One region of the Mesorhizobium sp. WSM3873 genome, then DNA from elsewhere that is predicted to be linked to it. Evidence: predicted binding sites of a transcription regulator. Region 1 holds the regulator's gene; the other holds the start of a gene.
What was found. The regulator LexA, encoded in region 1, represses DNA repair genes until DNA is damaged. The targets are predictions, from matches to a motif close to TGTTCNNNNTGTGTTCNG.

Region 1 (7,633 bases):
CGTTCTTGTCCTTGGCGCGGGCGATGAATTCCGGGATGTGGTCGACATGGCCGATCTCGCCCAGCATGTTGAGGGCCGCCTCGTTGGCGCCGCCATGCGCGGGGCCCCAGAGGCAGGCAATGCCGGCCGCGATGCAGGCGAACGGATTGGCGCCCGAAGAGCCGGCGAGACGAACCGTCGAGGTCGACGCGTTCTGCTCGTGATCGGCGTGCAGGATGAAAATGCGCTCCATGGCGCGCGCCAGCACCGGATTGATCTTGTACTCCTCGCACGGCACGGCAAAGCACATATGCAGGAAGTTCGCCGCGAAATTCAGCTCGTTCTTCGGGTAAATGAAGGGCTGGCCGATGTGGTATTTATAGGCCATCGCCGCGATCGTCGGCATCTTGGCGATCAGTCGCATGGAGGCGACCATGCGCTGATATGGGTCCGAGATGTCGGTCGAGTCGTGGTAGAAGGCCGACAGCGCGCCGACCACGCCGCACATGACGGCCATCGGATGGGCGTCGCGGCGGAAGCCGGTGAAGAAGCGCGACATCTGCTCATGCACCATGGTGTGGCGCGTCACGCGATAGTCGAAGTCGTCCTTCTGCGCCTTGGTCGGCAATTCGCCGTAGAGCAGGAGATAACAGACCTCGAGGAAGTCGCCGTGCTCGGCGAGCTGGTCGATCGGGTAGCCGCGATGCAGCAGGATGCCGGCGTCGCCGTCGATGAAGGTGATCGCCGACTCGCAGCTTGCCGTCGAGGTGAAACCGGGATCGTAGGTGAAGGCCCCGGTGGTGCTGTACAGCGCGCCGATGTCGATGACGTCGGGCCCGGTCGAGCCGCTTCGCACCTTGAATTCCTGCGTCTTGCCGGCGAGCTCGAGCCTTGCGGTCGACTCGCGCGCCTTGCCGCCCGATTCCAGTTTTGTCGCAGCTTCGCTCATTGCAAACTCCTCTATGTTTTCTCATGCCGGCAAGGCAATTCCTGCAAACGACACGTCGAAATCACCGGAATGCGCGAACTTGCCACCGCATTTTAGGAGGTGCGTGCCAGATTGGGCCAAGGCCTAATGTTGCACTGCGAAACACACCTTTCAATGCCAATCTTCTTGGGCCAGTTCGCTCCTAATCGATTTGATCCGCAACCCGCGCCAGGCTCTCCTCAGGGCCGAGCACAGCGAGCACATCGAACACGCCGGGCGAGGTGCTGCGGCCGGTGAGCGCAGCTCTCAGCGGTTGAGCCACGGCGCCGAGCTTATGGCCGCCTGCCTGCGCAAAATCGCGAATAGCGGCTTCCGCGGTCGCGGCGCTCCATTGGCTGGAGATCGCGGCGAGCGCGGCATGGGCGCCGCGCAAAATGGCGCGGGCGTCGCTGCCAAGCAACCCCGCAGCCTTTTCGTCGAGCCGCAAGGGCCGCTCGGCGAACAGGAAGCCGGCTCCATCGACAAGCTCGACCAACGTCTTTGCCCGCTCCTTCAGGCCCGGCATGGCAGCAAGCAGCTGTGCCCGGCGCCTGTCGTCGAGCTTGGCCGCGAGCGCCGGGCCACCCTTGAGATAGGGCAGGGTGGCTACGAGAACATCAAAGAGCGCCTTGTCGTCCATCTTGCGCATATGGACGCCGTTCAGCGCCTCGAGCTTGGCAAAGTCGAACCGGGCGGCGCCCTTGTTGACGTCGCCGATGTCGAACCAGGAGATCATATCCTTGATCGACATCACCTCGTCGTCGCCGTGGCTCCAGCCGAGCCTGGCCAGATAGTTGAGCAGGGCCTCCGGCAGATAGCCCATGGCGCGATAAGCCTCGACGCCGAGCGCGCCGTGGCGCTTCGACAGCTTGGCGCCGTCGGCACCATGGATCAGCGGGATGTGCGACATCGACGGCACGGTCCAGCCCATGGCGTTGTAGATTACGGTCTGGCGCGCGGCGTTGGTCAGGTGATCGTCGCCGCGGATGATGTGGGTGACGCCCATATCGTGATCGTCGACGACGACGGCATGCATGTAGGTCGGGTTGCCGTCCGAGCGCAGGATGATGAAGTCGTCGAGGTCCTTGTTCGGGAATCGCACCTCGCCCTGCACGCGGTCGTGCACGAGGGTCTCTCCTTCGGTTGGCGCCTTGATGCGGATGGCGCCCTTGACGCCGGGAGGCGCCTCGGAGGGATCGCGGTCGCGCCACTGGCCATTGTAGCGCGGCGGCAGCCCTTTGGCCCGCGCCGCCTCGCGCATCGCCTCCAGCTCGGCAGGCGTTTCATAGCTGTAATAAGCCTTGCCCAGCCGTACGAGCTCCTCTGCCACCTCACGGTGGCGCGGCGCGCGCTCGAACTGCGACACGGCCTCGCCGTCCCATGAGAGGCCGAGCCAGGTCAGCCCGTCCAGGATAGCGGCCGTCGCCGCTTCGGTGGAGCGCTCGCGGTCGGTGTCCTCGATGCGCAGCAGCATCGTGCCGGCCGTGTGCCTGGCGTAGAGCCAGTTGAACAGCGCCGTGCGCGCGCCGCCGATGTGCAAATAGCCGGTGGGCGAGGGGGCAAAGCGGGTGACGACCTTGTCGGACATGGAACTCTCGGAAGAAGCTCTGAAGCGGGCATGATTGCGCGGACTTTCGCGCGGTGGGCGTTCATGTAGCATAGGAGGTCTGGGGCGCAAGGGGCAGACCCGATGGCTGGACGTGGCCGGGGTGCGGAGGAGGGCGAGGAGACGACGGCTGGCGTGAGCGAGCGCCTGCTGTTTGCCGACACCATACCTGCCGAGGCAGTACCGGTTTTGGTTCCCGTACCGCGTCCGGCCACCGAGATTTTGCCGCCGGACGGCGATGCTTCGCTACAAGCTCCTCCGCCGGCGGCCATCGACTTAATCCGCAGGCGGTTCCGCCGTGCCTCGTTTTCCGCGTTTCGCCGGGGTGTGGCCGAGGCAGCCTCCACCGAGCTCGACCGCGGCATCGGCTTCCTGCTGGTGCCGGTGTTCCTGGCCGCCGGCGTGATACTCTATTATTCCTTGAGCGCCGAGCCGGATCTTTACCGACCGCTGGCGGCGGTGGCGCTGATGGCTCTATGCGCGGCCGTTTCGCGTCCCTGGCTGAAGACACACCTGGTCTTTATGGCGGCTCTGTTTTGCGCGCTGGGCTTCGTCGCCGCGAAGGTCGAGACCTGGCGCGCCGCAACACCGATGCTCGGCTCCGAAATCCAGACGCGGCTGACAGGCCGCGTCGCCGTCGCCGAGGAAATGGCCAATGGCCGCGTCAGGCTGACCATCGATCTCGTCTCGACCGCGCATCCAAAGCTGCGCTACGCACCGGATCGCGTCAGGCTCTCGGCACGCAGGATCCCGGCCGGCATGAAGGCTGGATCGCTGGTGACGGGTTACGCACGGCTCCTGCCGCCGACCGGGCCGGTCCGTCCCGAAAGCTATGATTTTTCCTTCGACAGCTATTTTTCCGGCATCGGCGGCAGTGGATTTTTCCTCGGCGACCCGAAACTCATTCCGCCAACCGACCCGATCGCTCAGACGAGCATCGCCTCAGCCATCGAGCACGCGCGCGAAAACATTGCCGATCACATCAGAAGCACCATTGGCGGACCCGAAGGCGAGATTGCCGCTGCACTGATCGTCGGCGTGCGCGCCGGCATTCCCGAGGACATCAACGAGGCGATGCGGCGGACCGGCATCTATCACATCATCTCGATTTCGGGCCTCCACATGGCGCTGGTCGCCGGCACGGTCATGCTTCTGCTGCGCGGCGCCTTTGCGCTGTTCCCGGATTTTTCGTCACGCCGGCCGGTGAAGAAATATGCCGCGGCAATCGCGCTTATCTCGATTGCCGCCTATCTCGTCATCTCCGGCGTGGTGGTAGCCGCCGAGCGAAGCTTCATCATGCTGGCCGTCATGCTGGTCGCCGTGCTTTTCGACCGGGCGGCGCTGACGATGCGCAATTTGGCGATCTCGGCCATCGCCGTCATTCTGGTGTCGCCGCATGAAGTGGTTGGCCCGAGCTTTCAGATGTCGTTCGCGGCAACCGCCGCTCTTGTCGGCGCCTATGCCGGCTGGTCCGACTACCGCGCCGGCAAGGTGAGAGCGCCGCCGGCAAAGCGTTCGTTCCTGCGGTTCATGTCGCATAAACTGGCAGTCGGAGCAGGTGGCGCCGCAATGACGTCGATCATTGCCGGAAGTGCCACAGCGCTGTTTGCCATCTGGCATTTCCAGCGCGTCTCGCCGCTCAGCCTGCTGGCCAATCTCGCGATCATGCCGATCGTCACGGTCGTGATGTTTCTCGCCGTCGCCAGCGCGGTCATGATGCCGTTCGGCTTCGACGGGCCCTTCCTCTATTTGATGGGCAAGGGCCTGACGGCGATGATCGCGATCTCGGCGTGGCTTTCGGAGTGGTCGCCGGTCGATGCCGTGGGCCTGATCTCGATCCATTCGGTGCTGCTGGCGACGATCGCGCTCGTCATCGCCACGATGGCGACTACCTGGCTGAGGCTGGCCGCAATTCCTTTGGCAGTCGCGGCCGTCATGATCATCCCGCAGGTGCGCACGCCGGACCTGCTGATCTCGGAGGACGCGCATCTGGTGGCGATGCCGATCGGCGGCGGCGAACTCGCCGTCAATCGTGCCCGCTCCAACGAGTTCACCACCGATAACTGGAAACGCGCGCTCAAGGCCGAAACGATCGTGCCGCCGGAGACATTCGCCAAGGGCACGCTGGACATAGCCGATCCCGTCGACTTGCCGCCTGGATCGCCTTTTTACTGCACGGGCGATCTCTGCATTGGCCGGCATCCATCGGGCGCGATCGTCGCGCTCGCCGAGAACCGCGAAGCTTCCCGACCTGCCTGCGACTTTGCAGACCTCATCGTCATCAACGACGCCACGGCCTACAATCCCTGCCGCGATCCACGTATCCTCGTCGTCACCAAGCGGCAGCTCGCGCGCGACGGCAGTGCCGCCGTCTTCTTCGATCCGCAATCGGCGACGGCGCGAGCATCCATTCAATACGCCGTCGAAAAACCGTACCGCCCTTGGCACGAACAGCGGCGCTACTCGCGTGAGGCGAGGGGGTTAGCGCCTTACAAGAAGCCCGAGAAGCCGGAAGCCAAGCCGCAGCCCCCTCAGTAGCGGCGGATGAGCCCCACGAGCTTGCCTTGAACCTTGACGCGATCAGGACCAAAGATGCGGGTCTCATAGGCCGGATTGGCAGCCTCGAGCGCGATGGAGGCGCCCTTGCGGCGGAAGCGCTTCAGCGTCGCCTCCTCGTCGTCGACCAGCGCCACGACGATCTCCCCGGGGCTCGCAGTGCTGGCGTTGCGGATGATGACCGTATCACCATCGAAGATGCCGGCCTCGATCATCGAGTCGCCTTTGACCTCGAGCGCGTAGTGCTCGCCGCCCGCGATCATGTCCGGCGGCACTGTGATCGAATGCGTCTGGTGCTGGATGGCGTCGATCGGCACGCCGGCGGCAATGCGACCCATCACCGGGATGGAGACGGCTGAAACGGCGTCGTCGTCATTGCTGGGCGTCGGCGTGCGGGCGGGCGCCGCGGGTTTGATCTGGCGGCCGAGATTGCCTTGGCCGCCCTGGATGACGCTCGGCGAGAATTTCTTCGCCGCATTGAGGCCGGGCGCGATCGAGTCAGGTAGGCGCAGCACTTCAAGGGCACGCGCCCGGTTCGGAAGCCGGCGAATGAAACCGCGCTCCTCCAGCGCCGTAATCAGGCGGTGGATGCCCGATTTCGAGGCAAGGTCGAGCGCTTCCTTCATCTCGTCGAAAGACGGCGGAATGCCGCTTTCCTTGAGCCGTTCATGGATGAACATCAGCAGTTCATGTTGTTTGCGCGTCAGCATGGCGGCCCCCATGGGTTCTGAAACCAGAATCAGAAAAACAAACCCAGAACAAACACTATCTGTTCCAGTTGTGTTCCGCAACCGTTTAAAGTTTAGTGAATGTGTTGACGTTTTGTTCAGCGTAACATCAGAACGCTGCATTCCTCGCCGGCTTGAGCCGCCGGTGCGAAGGGTTGGCGCACGATCAGGCCATTGGCATCGGCGAGCATCCTCAACATCGAGGAATCCTGGATGCCGAACGGTGTTGCGATCAACGCCCCCGCATCTTCGCGGACCACGGCGCGCACATAGTCCTGCCTGAGATCGTTGGCGTGCATTGCGACGCCTAACCGGGCCGTGCGGATTTCCTGCCGGCAGGACCGGCCGCCCAGCCGCGCCAGAAGCGGCTTCAGGAACAGCTGCGAGCAGACCAGGCTTGCGACCGGATTGCCGGGCAGGCCGATGCAGCGAATGTCGCCGAGCCGGCCAAACATCAGCGGCTTGCCGGGACGCATGGCGATCTTCCAGAAGTCGAGCTGCATGCCTTCGCCGGTCAGCACGTCATGGATCAAGTCGTGGTCGCCGACGGAGGCGCCGCCAAGCGTGACGATGACGTCGGCGCCGGCCTTGACCGCCTTCTTGACCAGGGCCGCGATCGCGTCCTTGCGGTCGGCGGCGATGCCGAGGTCGAGCGCGCGCGCGCCGACCGACTGGGCTGTAGCTATGACGCCATAGGCATTCGACGAGATGATCTGGTCGGGGCCGAGCGCGCTGCCCGGCGGCAGCAATTCGTCGCCGGTGGCGATGATGGCGAGCAGCGGCTGCCGCACCACGTTGAGACTCGGATGGTTGGCCGATGCCGCCAGCGAAAGCGCCGCCGGATCGAGCTGGCGGCCTTTTTCGAGGAGCAGGTCGCCCTCGCAGAAGTCGAGGCCGCGGCGACGGACGTTTCGTCCCTCCACGGTCGGCTCGGTCACTTCGATGCCGCCGCCGCCGAGATCGCGGACATTCTCCTGGATAACGATGGTATCGGCGCCTTCGGGGAGCGGCGCGCCGGTGAAGATGCGCACGGCCTCGCCCTTGCCGACAGAGCCGGTGAAGCCACGCCCGGCGGGGGCCATGCCGATCACGGAGAGCCGGGCCGGCGCCGAGGCTACGTCGGCGGCCCTTACGGCGTAGCCGTCCATCGCCGACGCATTGAAGGGCGGCTGGGTGCGCAGAGCCACCACGGGGTCGGCCAGCACCCGGCCGGACGCGTCGGCCAGCGGCACGCTTTCGCCTGGCAGCGCGGTCGCGCCGTCCAACAGGCGTTGGAGCGCGTCGGCGACCGGAAGCAAAGCCATGCTAAGGACCTACCTTGTAGTCGCCCGACTTGCCGCCGGTTTTCTCGACCAGCCTGATGCCGGAAATCGCCATGCCTCGGTCCGCTGCCTTGGCCATGTCGTAGATGGTGAGGCAGGCGACCGACGCCGCGGTCAGCGCCTCCATTTCCACCCCGGTCTTGCCGGTAACCCTGGCAAGCGCGCTGACCCTCAGGCCGGGAAGCGCGTGGTCGGGCTCGATCTCGACGGACACCTTGGTGAGAAGGAGGGGATGGCAAAGCGGGATGAGCTCATGCGTCTTCTTGGCCGCCATGATGCCGGCGATGCGCGCCGTGCCCAGCACGTCGCCTTTCTTGGCGTCGCCGGCCAGGATCATCTCCAGCGTTTCCGGCTGCATGGTGACATACCCTTCGGCGATGGCCGTGCGCGTTGTCTCGGCCTTGCCGCCGACATCGACCATGTTGGCTTCGCCCTTGGCGCCGAGATGCGTAAGCGCGGGCATCGTCAAACGGCC
Region 2 (7,633 bases), on a different contig from region 1:
GTCGCCGACCAGAACATGAGCGTCCTCGACGGATCGATCGGCATCCTGCCCAGGCGCGTCATGGTCGATGCCGAGAAAGCCGATGCCGCACGGCGCATCCTGAAGGATGCCGGCATCGAGAACGAGATCCGCCGGCAATAATGGCAGCATCAACCGCCCTCGCCCCGGACACGCCGGCCCACACGGTCGACGCCTTCCATCGCGGGCGCTTCTGGCTGGTGCAGCCGCGACAAGGCCACCGTGCCGGCATGGACGCCATGATGCTGGCGGCTGCCGTCCCATCCGGCTTTTCCGGCCGGCTCGCCGATTTCGGCGCGGGCGCCGGTGCGGCGACGCTCGCCGTGCTGTCGCGCTGCCCTTTGGCACACGCGGTTCTGGTCGAGCGTTCCGCGGAGATGGCGGCCTTTGCCGCGGCCACGCTTGCCCACCCCGGGAACGCGCATCTCGGCGACCGCGCCTCGGTGCTTAAGGCCGACGTCACGCTTGCCGGACGGGCACGGCACGGAGCCGGACTTGCCGACAATTCGTTCGACTTCGTCGTCATGAACCCGCCCTTCAACGCGGCACAAGACCGCGCAACGCCGGACGCGCTGCGCAGAGAAGCGCATGTCGCGGAGGACGGCCTGTTCGAGCGCTGGATCAGAAGTGCGGCCGCCGTCGTCAAGCCGCGCGGCGGACTGGCGGCGATTGCGCGGCCGGAGCAGCTTGTCGCCATCCTGGATGCGATGGAAGGCCGCTTCGGCGATGCCGAGATGCTCTGCGTGCACCCACGCCCAGACGCGGCGGCGATCCGCATCGTCGTCAGGGCGGTGCTCGGCGCGCGCGGAAAACTGTCGATCCGGCCTCCGCTCACCTTGCACGGCGCATCCGGCAACGAGCCGACGGAGCGGACCGAAATGATCAACAACGGGCTGGCGTCGCTGTTCGGCGATTGATCAGAGGCCGGCGATGCGGCATTGCCGTTGCGCGGCGAATTCCTACATGCCCGGGAGCAAGGATGAGGTCTGACCTTGCTCTAGCATCTCTTGTGGAGACAAGCTTTCGTGAAACGCTTCTTCAACCGCCTGCTGCCGAAATCCTGGCGCTCGACAGTCGTCACCATTCCGGTCATCCGGCTGCATGGCACGATCATGCCCGGCGGCGGCCAGTTCCGGCCAAGCCTGTCGCTCGCCTCGACGGCCGGGCTCATCGAGAAGGCGTTCGGCTTCGACGCGCCGGCGGTTGCGATTTCGATCAACTCGCCGGGCGGCTCGCCGGTGCAGTCGCGGCTGATCTTCAAGCGCATCCGCGACCTGGCGGCAGAGAAGGACAGACGAGTGCTCGTCTTCGTCGAGGATGTGGCGGCCTCCGGCGGCTACATGATCGCAATCGCCGGTGACGAGATATTCGCCGATCCTTCCTCGATCGTTGGCTCGATCGGCGTCGTCTCCGCCTCCTTCGGCTTCCCGGAGTTGATGAAGAAGATCGGCATCGAGCGGCGCGTCCACACCGCGGGCCAGAACAAGGCCGTGCTCGACCCCTTCAAGCCGGAAAAGAGGGAAGACGTCGAGCGGCTGAAAGCCTTGCAGCTCGAAGTGCACGAGACCTTCATCGATCTCGTCAAGGAACGGCGCGGCACCAAGCTCAAGGACGACCCGGATCTGTTCACCGGACTGTTCTGGACCGCCAAAAAGGGTCTCGAGCTCGGCCTCGTCGATGCGCTGGGCGACATGCGCAGCGTGCTCAAGACCCGTTTCGGCGAAAAGACGCAGCTCAGGCTGATCACCGCGCCGCGCGGGCTTTTCGGCCGTTTCGGCTTGTTCGGATCGCGTTTTTCGGCGCCGGACATCGCCGCGGCCGCGGCCAGCGGCGTCATCGATGCGGCGGAAGAGCGCGCGCTGTGGGCGCGCTTCGGGCTTTGAAAAAGCCATGATTGCGTCTAGCATGGCCGCTTGACCGACCCATCCGGCCGGCCTTGCCGCGAGAACGCGGGAGGAGTTGTGAGATGCCGCAGATCATTTTCTTCGTTGTCGTCGGCGCCGCCGCCTATTTCGGTTATCGCGCTTTCGTACGCGAGGCCGAGCGCGTGACGGCCAAGATCCGGCGCACCGAGAAGCAGGCGGCCAACGGCACGATGGGAACGCTGGTCAAGGATCCGAAGACCGGCGAGTACCGTCTGGCCAAGGACTGAACACCATCTCGCCAGCAGCCGACATTCTGGAGGCCGAGGCCAAGTCCCGGACATGGCTTGCGCCCGCCAAGATCAACCTCGCGCTGCATGTCACCGGACGGCGCGCGGACGGTTACCACCTGCTCGATAGCCTTGCCGTGTTCACGCGCTTTGGCGACCGGCTCGAGATCGAGCTGGCCCAAGACGATGCGTTTTCGGTGTCTGGCCCCTTCGCCGCCGGCGTGCCAATCGATGGCGACAATCTGGTACTCAAAGCTCGCGACGCGTTGCGGCGGGAAGCCGGCGCGCAACAGACGCCACCAGTCGCCATCCGGCTGGAGAAGAACCTGCCGGTCGCTTCCGGCGTCGGCGGCGGCTCGAGCGACGCGGCGGCGGCGCTCAACGGCCTTTCGCGCCTCTGGAAGCTCGACATCGGGGAGGCGGGGCTGGCGCGGATCGGGCTGACGCTCGGCGCCGATCTGCCGATGTGCCTCAAGGCAAGGCCGCTCATTGCGCGCGGCATTGGCGATGAAGTGTCGCCGCTGACGGAGTTTCCGGCGCTGGCGCTGGTCCTCGTCAACCCGGGCGTCGCCGTTTCGACACCCGAAGTATTCAAGGCACTTTCCGGACCTGACAATGCGGCATTGCCGCCGCTGCCCGGCCGGCTCGATTTTCACGGCATACGCAATTGGCTGGACACGACGCGGAACGATCTCGAACCTGCCGCTCGCGCCATCCAACCGGCGATTGGCGATGCGCTCAAGGCGCTGAAAAAAGTGGGAGCCGCCTTTGCCCGCATGTCGGGCTCCGGCGCTACCTGCTTCGGCCTGTTCGAGACTGGCAATGTCGCCAAGCGCGCGGCGATCGACATCCGCCGCCGCCATCCCGGTTGGTTCGTGGCCGCGACGCGCAGCATGGAGACCGACTGATGGCCAACGAAAGCCGCCCCTTCATCCCGGTGCGCATCGCGGTGCTGACCGTTTCCGACACGCGCAGCCTGGCCGAGGACAAATCCGGGCAGATATTGGCCGACCGCATCGCAGAGGCTGGCCATATACTGGTGGCTCGCGACATCGTCACCGACGACCGCGAGAAGATCCGCGAAAAAGTGCTCGCCTGGTCGAGGGATGAAACGGTGGACGTCGTTATCACCACGGGTGGCACCGGCTTCACCGGCCGCGACGTAACGCCGGAAGCGCTGGAGCCGATTTTCGAAAAGCGCATGGACGGCTTTTCGGAAGTCTTCCACCGGATTTCCTATGACAAGATCGGCACATCGACGATCCAGAGCCGGGCGACCGGCGGCGTCGTCAACGCCACCTTTATCTTCGTGCTGCCGGGCTCGCCCGGCGCGTGCAAGGATGCTTGGGACGGCATCATCAAGGCGCAGCTTGACTACCGGCACATGCCCTGCAACTTCGTCGAGATCATGCCGCGGCTGGACGAGCACCTCAGGCGCCGCGGCAAGCCGGAGTAGCGGCCCCGTCCGGCTCAGCGGATGACCGGCTCGCCGTGGAAGCGGCGGCGCGACGGCCGCGAGACGCCGAAGCCGATTTCCATCATCAGCCGCGGCGTATGCGCCGGCACCGTTCCCATATGGAAGCCGAACGGATCCTCGACGAAGCCGAGGCCCGCCTCGCCCGTCAGCGTCACAGGGCTTTCCGGACCGTAGACGTCCAGCACGTCTTCCGCGGGGTGGCCGACCAGAAGCGTGAGCTGGTGCTTGAGCGCGCGGCGCCTGTGGCTGCCGCGGACATAGACATGCGGGCCGGTGCCGGCGTCGACCGGCACCAGATAGAAGAAGAATTTCAGCATCCGCCAATCGTCGAGATCGAAATGGTATTTGCCGAGCGAGGCGAGATTCTTGTCGGCATCCGAGGCCTTGCCGGTCGGAAAGCTCCACCACACGCGCGTCGTGATCAGTTTCGCCTGGCCGCCGAGATAGTGCTGCGCGACCTCGAGGAGCAGCGGATCCCGCTGGATGGCAAGCGCCGCCGGGCAATCGAGAATGCGTTCGAAATAATGCCCGCTGAGCAGCGAGCGGCCGAAACGCTTCTCCGCCTCGGCATGGTCGCCCGGCATGAATTCGAGACGGCGGTCGAAATTGCCGAAACAGGGCGTGCGCTGCGCAAAAACGGCGATCTCCTCATGGATCGCCGACGGCAGCGTGAACCCCGAAAACAGTCCATCGGAGCGAAGCGCCGCGACCACCGCCTCGCGATCGACGCCGGCAAACATCGTCTCTCCCGCATTGTCGAGCGGGCGGACGCGTCTGGCGACTAGCCAGTGCATGCGGCGCCCCGGCATGGTGCGCGCCAGCACGAACATCGGCAGCCAAGCCGGATTTTCGCGTAGATCTTTCAGATAGGTTGGGATGCGCACGGCGATGCGCCTGAACAGGCTGCCATTGCGGGCGATCGCCTCGAGGTTGGCCGCGCCTGAATTGTCTGGAGTACCAAGGTTCATCGGGTTCCTCGTATGCATGGCGTCCATCGAAGCGCCAGCCGTCTGCCGCTTCATCGTCACCCAATCCCGATTGTCCCGCTTCAAGCAGATGCTAATTCACCGCAGTTTTTTGTGCAATGCACAATAGAATGGGCCGGCAAAAGTTTGGCGACCTCTTCTATCTTCTCGCCTTCTGGAGAGGAGGAGGGCGTGCGCTCACTTCGGCGGCGCCACCCAGATTTCGGCATTCAGCCTTCTGGTGGCGAGGCCGCGCGCCAGGGCTTCGGCGCTGCGGGCGCTTTTCGCCAGCGCCGTGGCCTGGAGCTTGCTGATGACAAGCCCCTCCTCCAGAGCCCGGTTGCCCGAAAAAACCCGGACCAGAAACGGCGTGCGATTGCCGCGGGCGCGTGAAAAACGCGCCGGCATCGTCTGCCTCGCCGCGTGAGCGACGACGTCGTCGATCCAGCCTTCGGCGAGCCGGGCGCCGGGTTCCAGAAGCAGCAGCCAATCGCCCTTGGCCTGGCCGATGCCCGTTGCGATGCCGCCGGCGACAAGGTGGCAGCCGGCATGCTCGGCGACGCGATGCGTCTGGTCGGTCGAGCCGGTGTCGCAGACGATGACGTCGCGCACCACGCCCTCGACCGCGCCGCCGATCAGCGAGGCCAGCGTGCGGGCAAGGCCTTCTTCGTCGTTCCTGGTTTCGATGAGGACGCTGAGCATTTTAGCCGAATAGCGGAAAGCGCGGCGCTGCGCCAGTTGCGCGTTCTGAACGAGAAAGTTCTTGCTTTGTTCTCATTGGTAAAATAGGAATAGTTTCATGAACAGAGCGATTCGACAGCCTGCCGACAGTCCCTGGGAGAGGGCGAAAATGGAACAGATCGTGCGCGCCGACATTGCCGCTTTCGGAGCAGGCAGAGCCGAGATGGCAAATGCAATGATAGAACAGAGCGGCATGCGCGTGCGGCCGGACCGCAATCGCGGACGCTCCGCGGGCATCAATCCGTCCGGCCGCTTCGAGCCGGTCAGCCGGCATGTGTTCGACGATGGCTGGAACTCGCTGGAGGAACTGCCGCCGTTCAAGACGGAGGTGCAGGTCGAGAAGCCGCGCACCATCATCACGCGCAACGAGTCGCCGGACATTTCCTTCGATCGTTCGATCAATCCCTATCGCGGCTGCGAGCATGGCTGCGTCTACTGCTTTGCCAGGCCGACGCATTCCTTCATGGGCCTGTCGCCGGGGCTCGATTTCGAATCCAAGCTCTTTGCCAAGCCGGATGCGGCGCGAATGCTGGACAGGGAATTGTCGAAGCCCGGCTACCAGCCGCGCACCATCGCCATCGGCACCAACACCGATCCCTATCAGCCGATCGAAAAGCAATACCGCATCATGCGCGAGATCCTGGAGGTGCTGGAGGCGCGCGGCCATCCGGTCGGCATCGTCACCAAGTCGGCACTGGTGACGCGCGATATCGACATCCTGTCGCGCATGGCCGAACGCGGCCTCGCCAAGGTGGCGCTGTCGGTGACGACGCTCGACCGCATGCTGGCGAGAACCATGGAGCCGCGCGGCTCGACGCCGACAAAGCGGCTGGAAGCGATAAGGCAGCTTTCGGATGCCGGCGTCCCCGCCTCGGTGATGGTGGCGCCGATCATTCCCGGCCTCACCGATCCGGAGATGGAGCGCATCCTCGATTCGGCGCGCGCCGCCGGCGCCAGGGAGGCAGGCTATGTCGTGCTGCGTCTGCCGCTCGAGGTGGCGCCGATCTTCAAGGACTGGCTCTTGCGCCATTATCCGGATCGCTACCGGCATGTGATGTCGCTGATCCGCTCGATGCGCGACGGCAAGGACTACGATTCGGAATGGGGCAAGCGCATGAAGGGCGCCGGACCCTATGCCTGGCAGATCGGCCGGCGCTTCGAGATCGCCGCCAAGCGGCTCGGACTCAATGCCGAGCGGCGGCAGCTTCGGACCGACCAATTCGTCGCAGGCTCCGGCGTCGTCGAGCAGTTGATGCTGCTGTGAAGACAATGCCGGCCGCGAAGGCCGGCGCCAAGGCAACTCGGGAGGCAGAGTTTTGCGCGCGGATTGCGATCCGCTAACCCTCTGTTTTGATGTAACTTCGTACGGAAAGCCCGCTACGCACTTTTGCTGGAATTGCTCAAGAATCCCGTCCGGCCCAGTCCCCCGGCCGTGAGACGGTGCCCTCCCGGTCCGACGCCCCATCCGACCCGGAGGGACTTGCGGAGAATCGGAGCCGATGCGAACCTCGCCGCACCATGGCTCGCGCGCGTTCCGATTCTCCGCTTCTCTTCGAAATGGTCGAGAAGCCCGACTTTTCGATTGAAACGAAAGCGATGGCCGAGGGGCTGTGGCCGGTAGCGGGGATGGACGAGGCGGGCCGCGGGCCGCTTGCCGGTCCGGTGGTGGCTGCGGCCGTGGTGCTCAACCCGGCCAACATTCCCGAAGGGCTCGACGATTCCAAGCGCCTCACCCATCTGCAGCGCGAGGCGCTGTTCCTCAAAATCCTGGGCTCGGCGCTCAGCGTCTCGATGGCCTCGATCAGCGCCGAAGGCATCGACAACAGCAACATTCTGAAAGCCAGCCTGGAAGCCATGCGCCGCGCCGCCGCCGGACTGTCGCTGCCGCCCAAACTGGCGCTGGCGGACGGCCGCGACGTGCCGCCAGGGCTCACCTGCGAGGGACGCGCGCTGATCAAGGGCGACCAGCGCTCGCAATCTATCGCCGCCGCCTCGATCGTCGCCAAGGTGATGCGCGACCGCATGATGTGCGGCTGCGGCGGCCATCATGAGCATTACGGCTTCGAAATGCATATGGGCTACGCGACGGTCCGCCACCGGACCGCGATCGAGGCGCATGGCCCGGTGGCGCGACTGCACAGGGCGTCGTTCGCACCGTTCCGGTTTGGCGGCGTCGAGGTGGCGGAAGCGGAAGAGAGCTTCGAGGGAATAGATTAATCTTCCCCGTCGGGGGGAAATGGCCGGCTGGCGGAGAGGGTCGTCGCGCGTGAAGCACCGACG

Region 2: the regulator LexA is predicted to act here: its motif matches at 5,371-5,388, upstream of A9K71_RS18790 (PA0069 family radical SAM protein).

What each region holds. Positions count from the first base shown of each region.
Region 1 is NZ_LYTM01000008.1:111,300-118,932, forward strand. Features, by position in the region: gene gltA (citrate synthase) at 1-928, opposite strand, end outside; gene gltX (glutamate--tRNA ligase) at 1,110-2,534, opposite strand; gene A9K71_RS07570 (ComEC/Rec2 family competence protein) at 2,637-5,090, shown strand; gene lexA (transcriptional repressor LexA) at 5,084-5,818, opposite strand; gene glp (gephyrin-like molybdotransferase Glp) at 5,935-7,140, opposite strand; gene moaC (cyclic pyranopterin monophosphate synthase MoaC) at 7,142-7,621, opposite strand; gene trpC (indole-3-glycerol phosphate synthase TrpC) at 7,624-7,633, opposite strand, start outside.
Region 2 is NZ_LYTM01000029.1:20,731-28,363, forward strand. Features, by position in the region: gene A9K71_RS18750 (DUF2007 domain-containing protein) at 1-141, shown strand, start outside; gene A9K71_RS18755 (methyltransferase) at 141-935, shown strand; gene A9K71_RS18760 (S49 family peptidase) at 1,044-1,901, shown strand; gene A9K71_RS18765 (hypothetical protein) at 1,985-2,170, shown strand; gene A9K71_RS18770 (4-(cytidine 5'-diphospho)-2-C-methyl-D-erythritol kinase) at 2,197-3,078, shown strand; gene moaB (molybdenum cofactor biosynthesis protein B) at 3,078-3,626, shown strand; gene A9K71_RS18780 (hypothetical protein) at 3,641-4,615, opposite strand; gene A9K71_RS18785 (glycosyltransferase) at 4,811-5,314, opposite strand; gene A9K71_RS18790 (PA0069 family radical SAM protein) at 5,463-6,617, shown strand; gene A9K71_RS18795 (ribonuclease HII) at 6,872-7,570, shown strand.